DNA from 3 places in the Lysinibacillus sp. KU-BSD001 genome. Region 3 is predicted to be linked to each of the others. Evidence: riboswitches for the same ligand, from Rfam matches in the RefSeq annotation. Region 3 holds a riboswitch; each other region holds the start of a gene.
What was found. A riboswitch is a leader RNA that binds a small molecule or an ion and turns the genes downstream of it on or off. The one in region 3 is predicted to bind preQ1.

Region 1 (3,286 bases), on a different contig from region 3:
CATTAGTAATTTTGTCTTGCTGGCATTGTATCCTCTTAGCTTTATATTGGCGGGTTTATTTAAAAATGGAAAAGTAGCTCAAAGTATGTTAATACCGATTATGATTCTGTTTATGTTTTCCATTACAATGTCGTCGATGTTTTTAACTCTTGCAGGAAAAGATCCACAAAATTATTATATTTTCTTACTTTGGAATCCAATGCTTTATCTGAATGACAGTTTGCAATTACATTTAAATATGGTAAATGAAACATGGCTTCCTGAGTATCAATATTTTATCATTTTAACTGTATTTAGTATTTTATTGGCGTTTATTGCTAGAAAAGTTTATAGCTTTAGGTAGGTGATACAATTGGATATTGGTTGGATAATTTCACTCATCATTATGGGGATATGGATTATACTTATATTAGCGATAATGATTCCTTATGATAGGAAATATATAGTCCGTGAAAATAAAAAAATAAATTACAAGAAAACAACTATTTACTTACGTTGGAATATGTTTGATACACTAACAATTATTTTAGCGATTTATACAATTATTTGCGTGCAAGCATTAAATTTCTTAATTACAGCTGGTCAAACAATTGACAATCCATATGTGCAATTTTTTACAAATCAGTCTCAGGCATGGGTAATTGTCATAGTGGGGTATTTTGTGACGCGCGTTTCTGTTACATTAAAGTCGATAAAAGCTCATTGGGGGGATGGGCTTGATGAAAAGCAATGAAGAATGGATAGAAGCATACAAACAAGGCGATATAGAAGCCTTTAATATGCTGTATCATAATTTATATGAAACGCTTTATTGCTTCCTGTTTCGTTACACCCAAGAAGAACAGCTTAGTATGGATATTGTTCATGATACGTTTGAAAGATTGCAAAAAACATTACATAGCTATGATGTAGAGAAGGGAACTGTAAAGTCTTACTTGTTTCAAATTGCTTACAGGCTACTTGTAAACAAATTAAATAGACGAAAAAAGTGGCAAACATTTTTTCCGTTTTTAGTACCAGCAGCTACTAGCCAATTTTCAGCAGATGAAAAGTTAGCAGTGCAAGAAGCAATCGCAAAGTTACCGGAAAAACAACGAGGAGTCATTTTACTAACGTACTATCACGATTTACCGCAAGAAGAAGTTGCACAAATTTTATCAATCCCAATTGGTACGGTAAAATCAAGATTGCATAACGCAATTAAGTTTTTAAAAGATGAACTAAAGGAGGATTTTCATGCTGAAGGATGAATTTGACAAGGAACCATCACTACAAAAAAGATTGGATGAATATAAAGTGGAAGTACCGCAATCATTGGCACAATTTAAAGTGAGTCGGTGGCAACGCTTTATCGAGTTTCTTGCATCACCTGCAAAAGATCCACTAGAGCAAATACATTCCTCCTCATCTGGCTATAATGCGATGAAGCTAGTGCCGCTTGCAAGTGCAGTTTTAATAACTATATTGCAGTTGTTTATTTTATAAAGAATGAATGGATAATATCTTGAGGCAGGAGTCTTCTATCGGATAATAATAAAGCTTTAATTCTCAAAATATATTTGACGTATTCCTTTGTTTTATGTATTATATCAAAAGAAAAGAATATTCCCGACATTTGAACGGGAGAGGTTCATAGCTGATACCCTCTATAAAAAACTATGGAAGCATGCTTATTACGCCATGTCCATATCGGACGTGGCTTTTTTATTTGTTCGCTTTAGTTTAGATGGATGAATGCCGCCTCTCTTGTGATGTGTTTTGGGAAACATATACTGGGAGGTTTTTTTATGTCTGGCCGTAGCCACGAGGAAGGATTAAAAGATTTAACACTATTAGGAAATCAAAATACGAAATATTCATTTGATTATGCTCCTGAAGTATTAGAGTCGGTGGATAATTTGCATTCAAACCGCGATTATTTTGTGAAATTTAATTGCCCAGAGTTTACAAGCTTATGCCCGATTACAAGTCAGCCTGATTTTGCAACAATGTACATTTCGTACATTCCAGATCAAAAAATTGTGGAGAGTAAATCATTAAAATTATATTTATTTAGCTTCCGCAACCATGGTGATTTCCATGAGGATTGTGTGAACATCATTATGGATGATTTAATTAAACTGCTAAACCCACGCTATATCGAAGTATGGGGAAAATTCACACCGCGCGGAGGTATTTCGATCGACCCTTGGTGCAACTACGGTAGACCGGGGACGAAATATGAAGAAATGGCGCATTATCGTTTAATGAATCACGATCTAAATCCAGAAAAAATTGATAACCGATAATGAAATAGTAGAGGTTTTTAGCCCCCCCTCTTAAAAAAACTAAGAAGAGACAGCATTTTCTTAGAATGCTGTCTTTTCGTTTATAAGGGAGTTTTTCATATGAAACAGGAGAAAGCCATTGTTGTGTTTAGCGGTGGGCAAGATAGTACGACTTGTCTATTTTGGGCACTGGAGCGCTTTGCACAGGTAGAGGCAGTAACATTTGATTATGGGCAACGACATGCACTTGAAATCGAATGTGCAAAAGAAATCGCACAGGAACTAGGCGTGAAACATCACATACTGGATATGTCGCTCCTTAATCAGCTTGCGCCGAGTGCATTAACACGACAGGAAATCGAAGTGGAGGAAGGGGAAGAGGGAGAGCTACCATCTTCTTTTGTACCAGGACGTAATCTTCTTTTCCTCTCTTTTGCAGGGGTGTTAGCGAGCCAAGTCGGAGCGAAGTATATCGTCACAGGTGTATGCGAAACAGATTTTAGTGGTTATCCGGATTGCCGCGATGTGTTTATCAAGTCACTCAATGTCACATTAAATTTATCGATGGACGCTACGTTTGTCATGGAGACGCCGCTAATGTGGTTAGATAAGGCACAAACATGGGCGCTTGCAGATGAGTTAGGCGCACTACAATTTGTTCGTACCAAAACGTTAACTTGTTATAACGGTATTCAAGCAGATGGTTGCGGGGAATGCCCGGCATGTAAGTTGCGAAACAGAGGACTTGCTGCGTATTTAAATTCGAAGGAAGCAGAACAGAATAATTCGATTGTAAAGGAAGGAATATAGAGAAATGAGAATCTTATTTTATTTATTATCCATTGTCATTGCGAATGTAGTAACAGCAAAGTTTGCACCGCTGCAATTCGGCATGTTTATTGTCCCAATGGGTACGCTTTTTGTAGGGGCAACTTTTATTTTCCGAGATTTAGTCCAAAATAAATATGGCAGAGCTAAAACGTATGCCTTTATTTGTATAGCGCTTGTCATCTCAGCAG
Region 2 (3,286 bases), on a different contig from region 3:
GGGTTGTAGCCCAGCACGATCATTGCCGCTGCTGTTGCCGCCCCTGTAACAAAGCTTCCATCAACCGTTAAATCCGGAAAATCTAACACTCGGAATGTTAAGTACACCCCGAGTGCCATAATTGCATAGATGATTCCTTGCTCAACAGAACCGAATAGAGCTGTAAACATATTGAATCATCTCCTAAGTTATTTATTCGATTACTTCTGCATTCCAAGTATCTTTAATTTCAAGACCTAAATTTTCTGCAGTTGCTTTATTGATGACAAGTTTTAAGTTAGCTGGGTATGTCGCCGGAATCTCACCTGCTGATTTACCATCTTTTAAAATCTCAGCCGCCTTTTGTCCTGCTTCATAACCGATATCATAGTATTCGAAACCGTAAGCTGCTAATCCGCCGCGCGCTACAGAGTCCATCTCGCCAACGATTAACGGTAATTGATTCGTATTAGCCACACCAATCACTGACTCCAGTGCGGATACAACTGTATTGTCTGTAATAATGTATAAAGAATCTACTTTTCCAAGTAATGATTCTGTCGCTTGTTGTACCTCAGCTGAAGTTGATACGGCAGCTTCCACAAGCGTTAACCCTTGTGCTTCTAATGCAGCTTTTACTTGCTCTACTTGTGCAATCGAGTTTTGCTCACCTGTGTTATATACTGTCCCAACCTTTTTTGCACCTAGCTCCTCTTTTAGGAATTTCACTGTATTAGCAATTGTCTCTGGGTGTAAATCGACAGTACCTGTCACGTTACCACCTGGTGCTTCCATAGAAGCGATTAATTCTGCCCCCACGGCATCTGTTACAGATGTGAAGACAATTGGAATATCAGATGTTGCTGACTTCGCCGCTTGCGCTGAAGGTGTTGAGTTAGCAAAAATTAAATCTACTCCGTCCCCTACTAACTTTTGTGCAATCGTTACTGTCTGGCTCGGATCACCATTTGCTGTATTGTATTGATATTCGACATCTAAATCAGCATCTCGAAGTGCTTTTTTAAACCCTTCATATGCCGCATCTAGTGATGGATGCTCAACAATTTGTGTCACACCGATTACGTATGTTTCTTCTGGTGCCGCATCACCACCTGATGAACCTGTTGATGCATCCGACGAGCTTGTGTCGTCACTGTTACATGCCGCAAGCATTAATGCTAACGCTGCTGACGATAAAAATGAAAGCTTTTTCAAAGTAATAGCCATTTCTGTTATCCCCCTAGAACTATTTATCTATTTGCACTTTGCTGATTCAACTTAGCAAAGTATGAATGTACCGCTATCTTACACTCATATTATCTGACAGTCAATAACATTATGAATTTTCTAAATACTATAAATCTAATTTAAGATATTTTTGCGCTTTAAAGCACTAAATTAATTAGCTATTTATCATGTAAATATTAAAAATACTTCTAGCAATTTTCTAATAATTAATTGTTGATATCTAGTATTTAAGTCTAGTTTGATGAGGAAAGCAGACTGAAAAAGAGACTTTATTTTACGTACGAAAAGGGGTCTATTGTTGTGGCGTGTACATTTTCTAGATTTCTTTAGTAATGAATGCTATTTTCAGTTACACCCCGCTCTCCCTTTTAAGAGAATGATTTTATTCACACATGGCGTATAGCATGATCAGCCCAAACGCCTCATGAATCATACATCTCAAATTTTCTTTACTATTGATATATTTCGATTTATAAGATATTTGACGATAGCCATCTATTATACTAAAATATTACTTCGTGCTAAGTCGCCGTGGTTCGAAACCATCCCACGTAAAAAAACTAGGAGGAATTTTATATGAAGGTTAAATTTATGGCAACGACAGGGATTATTGCAGCGCTTTATATTGCTGTAACAATGCTCGTTGCACCGTTTGGATTTACAGAAGTGCAGTTCCGTATTTCTGAAATATTCAATCATTTAGTAGCATTTAATCCTCGTTTTTCAATCGGGATTATACTAGGGGTATTTATTGCTAATATGTTTTCACCATTAGGATTGTATGACCTTATTTTCGGTGTTGCACACTCCATCATTACGATTTCAATTTTTGTATTGATTTGTAAATTCGTGAAAAATATTATGGTACGTTTAGTATTAAATACGCTCCTATTTACGTTTACAATGTTTATTATTGCCTTCGAATTAAATCTCGCACTGGAGCTACCTTTCTTCTGGACATGGTTAACAGTAGCAGCGGGTGAATTCGTCGTATTGGCAGTAGGTGCACCGATTATGTACCTATTAAATAACCGTTTAAATTTCAAAAATTTAATTTAAAATTTTTCAATCGAGCGGTCGATGTGCCGTTCGATTTTTTTATGGATAGCATTCTTACATATTATTATTTTCTGAAAATATTGACTTATCGTTCTTTTCCTCGTACAATGATACTAATTAGAATGTTCGGGTTGGTTGAAGATTACGGGGAGCTGTAATCGCCATACGAGCAGAGTGAAGAATAGCTGAGCAAATTGATGAATAAGAAGAGTAGCAAGCAGCCAAATGTTTAGAGAGCACGTGGTTGGTGGAAACGTGTCATTTTCGCTTGTGAATGGGCCTTATGAGAGTCGCTAGCATGAGTTAGCGAACGGGATATCTCACGTTACGAGATTCGAGATGGGAGCTTTTTTAGCTTCAACTTGAGGTGGCAACGCGGTTCATATCGTCCTCTACAAAAAGTGTTTATGCTTTTTGTAGAGGACTTTTTTTATTTTAGAAGAGTGGAGTGAGAATGATGATTAAACACACATTACGTACGACAATTAAAAAAGTAAATGGCGATTGCTTAACACCTGTATTAATTTTCAATCGCCTACAAGGGACACGAAAATTTTTATTGGAAAGTTCAGCGAAACACGAAACGACAGGACGCTATTCATTTATCGGGGCGAACCCACGCAAAACATACACAGGATCGAATACAACACTAACAGAAAGTTCGCATGTAACAGGACAGTCTTATAGCTACGAAGGTGATTTAGTGCGTTCATTAAAGCAGGTCATGCCACGTGTTTCGAATCACACAGAATATCCATTCACAGGCGGGGCAATCGGTTATATTCGCTTCAACCGTGAACAAAGCACGATTCCAGCTGTAAATTTCCATGTATACGACACCGTTGTGATTTTCGATCATGTCACAGATGAATTAACAATCGTCCATACAAACATCGATGCTGAAATAAAAGAGCCGAATATTGACGACATCATTGACCAAATTGTAAACGGTACAGCACTCTCGCCGAACGAGTTTTCAATGGGGGCATTTACAGAACAA
Region 3 (3,286 bases):
ATGAGCTTACTGTCAAACTTCGGAATAGTAGTAATGAATCTGAAAAGTTAGTGTATCAAAAGGAAATTCAAGAGTTAACATCAGATTCAATGAAAAGTTTTTTATTAGGTTGTTTACCAATACTCATTCAATTGCCTATTTTATTTTCACTGATTTATGCAATTACAATAGATGTAGCAATTGCAAGTGAAAATTTCCTTTGGATGAATTTAGGGACAATGGATATTGGCATTTCAATTATTGCTTGTTTCATTTATTTAATTCAAAGCTTTATTTCATTAGATAAAAATCAACCGACAAATGTGAAAATAATGGTATTCATTAATCCAATTATGATGCTCATTTTTAGTCTGTTAAATCCATCGATATTACCGATTTATTGGACAGTGAGTGCTTTATTATTAATAGCACAACAATTATTAATTAAAAAAATATATAAATAGAATAACAAGCCCCTCTTACGGAAAATGTAAGAGGGGTTTGTTAGTTTGAATAACCCTGTTCTAAATTTAGGGCGAGGTTAAAAAATATAGTTATTTAATTTTTGATGTATGATACTTCACTACCCTCAAAAATATAACAATAAAGTCGTTTAAAAATCTAACTCTTATTAAACTCTTGCGCCAGATTGTGGAGAATGGAGTTTACTACTATTTATGATACGGTTCTGCGTAAAGTATTTAATTGAGAGATTTTGCATATAGTTTTACAGCTGATAGCTATACACCTCTTTTATTTCCCCACACAAGTGCATGCAGCTGCGGTAGTACTTTAACATTTTTTAATTCTTCATCCATCATCACTTGATCGATTAGCGTTTGATACTTCTTTAATAAATGGCTGATCAACTGTGCATTGTCCATCGAAGTAATGTCATCATTTCCGACTTGAAGGTAAAAAGGAATGGTCGGATATCGAAGGTGAACTTGTTTAGCATAAGCATAATCCTCTTGATTAAATACAACGATTTTGAGAGATATATGCTGATGGCTGTTTTTATCTCTAAGCTTTTCCAAAATATCAGAGAGCATAGAAAAATCTGTCGTCATCCCAGAACTAGGGGGCTTTGGTGAAATCGTTAGTTCATCGATATCATACAGCCAATCTTGCCATTTGCTTCCCTGTGTTTCAACACCAATCTCTATGTTATTTTCTTTTAAAATTGCAACAAGCGCATCCAAATTACGAAGAAGTGCCGGATTTCCTCCCGAGATCGTGACGAATGAAAAACCGTTACCCCCAAGTCGTTTCAACTCAGACCAAATCTCTTCTGCTGTCATTTGAACGATCAGATGCTTGCCACTACCATCCCACGTAAATGATGAGTCGCACCAAGAACAAGAATAATCACAGCCGGCAGTGCGTACAAACATTGTCTTCTGACCTACTACCATTCCTTCACCTTGAATCGTGGGACCAAAAATCTCTATAACGGGTACTTTACTCAACTTCCATCCACTCTCTTCTGGCTTCAGCATAGCTTGTAGGGGTTTCATACAACCTGATAAATTCCACGCGTGCCCCATTATATAGTTGTTCATCAAGCAAGGCTTCATTAAACTTTTCGTAAATCCAAACAACGATATTCTCTGCCGTCGTATTCATCGGCGGAAGAGTTTCATTTAAATAACGATGATCCAAATAAATTTCTATTTTTTGTTTCCATATTTCCTTTATGTCACCAAAATCAAGCATAATCCCTCGTTCATCCGTATAACCACTCAATCCGAAGACAACACGATACGTATGACCATGTAAATTTTTACATTTCCCCTCGTAGTTATGTAAATGATGAGCAGCATCAAAGGTAAACTCTTTGCTTACGAGAACACGTTTTGAATGATAGTTTAATTGACTTCTTTGAATATCTTCATCTATTTTTTGTAGCTTCTCAATAATTCTAAAATTATACATGCTTTAAAACTCCCTCTCAGAACAAATGAGTGATATTGTCCTGACCTCCATTAAATACTATTATTGCTTTTTCCTGCTTCAACTTCAAAAACTCCTTTATAACGAAAAAACAGCATCCCAAGAAAAAATGCTATTTTTCTCCTTAGTGTACGAAATAATTAGGATTTACATATAGACTACCGACTGTTTCCATCAGGCCCATAACCCAAACTAGATTTTTAATTCTGCTTCAACTTTGCAGCCAGATATAAAAAAACCTCCCTTGTAAAATGTTCCCTACACTTTTCAAGAGAGGCGCTACCAATTATTCTATTAAAACGTATGAATAAAACATAAAAAGCCACGTCCTATATGGACATGGCAGATTGTCATGTTTCCATAGTTTTTTATAGAGGGTATTAGCTATGAACCTCTCCCGTTCTATTCCGGGCATTCTTTAATAACAATATAATATATGGAGTAGTAGAAAATTTCAAATATAATTTTATTTTTATAGCGTTCGAATAATACTTCTCTGAAATATAAGCAGCATTACTTGCTTTAGTTTTTTCATCTAATCATTCCATCAATTGCTGGATAAGGTGTTTTGTCAATAGAATTTTTAAAATTCTTGCTACTAACATCTTTGAAATATTATTCGGCTTTACAGAACATAATCACTGTATAGCTGAACCCATTTCAAGAATTTAACCGCACTTACTTATGGTGCGGTTCTCTGTAATGTATCTAAGCGAGGTTTTATCCTAATAGCTATACTTCGCTAAGTGGTAACTTCTCAATTTTTTCATTATTATTTTTCACCAACATCATTCTTAGGCAGATGCAAAATTTTGGATCAACAAAAGTGTAACTATCTCCTTTAGGAGTTTTCTTTATAGGGGGGATCACTATTTGCTATTTCAGATAACATTTGACCTATATTCATTGTAGCTTGAGTGGTAGAAGGAAATTCTATTCTAACTATTTCTTCTATATCAGAGTATTTAAATTTCTCCTTCTCTACTTTTCCCAATGCATATAATACTTGATTCTTTCTTTGAACAGTTGTTTCCCTTGAATTCATCAATATTTCTATATTTGAATAGTTAGAAGTTAATGATTGATTTATCCAATCAATTTTAGCCGACTTTAATAATTCATTGCTAATTTGCCAATCATTATCTTCTAAGGCATATGCAATTTTCAAACAATATTCATGTAGTCTTTGAGGAATGCCTAAAGTAGACCAATAAACATCATTATTAAGTGTCCTCAAGGAATCATCATCCATTTCGATTTTTAATTTATCTATAAATCCTTTTTTAACAAAATTTTCAACTTGTTCTTTACTTAATTTTGAGACCTCAGGAATTTCTTCAAGCCTATTACTGAT

Region 1: linked by a shared signal. The riboswitch ahead of queF (preQ(1) synthase) and the one ahead of queD (6-carboxytetrahydropterin synthase QueD) in region 3 are both predicted to bind preQ1.
Region 2: linked by a shared signal. The riboswitch ahead of AAGS61_RS04420 (QueT transporter family protein) and the one ahead of queD (6-carboxytetrahydropterin synthase QueD) in region 3 are both predicted to bind preQ1.

What each region holds. Positions count from the first base shown of each region.
Region 1 covers NZ_JBDQZI010000004.1:150,054-153,339, reverse strand. Annotated here, with positions in the region: gene AAGS61_RS07930 (ABC transporter permease) at 1-343, shown strand, start outside; gene AAGS61_RS07925 (group-specific protein) at 344-733, shown strand; gene AAGS61_RS07920 (RNA polymerase sigma factor) at 711-1,250, shown strand; gene AAGS61_RS07915 (hypothetical protein) at 1,237-1,485, shown strand; PreQ1 riboswitch class I at 1,620-1,666, shown strand; gene queF (preQ(1) synthase) at 1,788-2,288, shown strand; PreQ1 riboswitch class I at 2,293-2,337, shown strand; gene queC (7-cyano-7-deazaguanine synthase QueC) at 2,343-3,077, shown strand; gene AAGS61_RS07900 (VUT family protein) at 3,082-3,286, shown strand, end outside.
Region 2 covers NZ_JBDQZI010000002.1:240,108-243,393, forward strand. Annotated here, with positions in the region: gene AAGS61_RS04410 (ABC transporter permease) at 1-170, opposite strand, end outside; gene AAGS61_RS04415 (ABC transporter substrate-binding protein) at 193-1,206, opposite strand; PreQ1 riboswitch class I at 1,753-1,797, shown strand; gene AAGS61_RS04420 (QueT transporter family protein) at 1,804-2,286, shown strand; T-box leader at 2,475-2,682, shown strand; gene AAGS61_RS04425 (chorismate-binding protein) at 2,744-3,286, shown strand, end outside.
Region 3 covers NZ_JBDQZI010000005.1:110,587-113,872, forward strand. Annotated here, with positions in the region: gene yidC (membrane protein insertase YidC) at 1-443, shown strand, start outside; gene queE (7-carboxy-7-deazaguanine synthase QueE) at 720-1,448, opposite strand; gene queD (6-carboxytetrahydropterin synthase QueD) at 1,441-1,914, opposite strand; PreQ1 riboswitch class I at 2,287-2,333, opposite strand; gene AAGS61_RS09640 (hypothetical protein) at 2,774-3,286, opposite strand, start outside.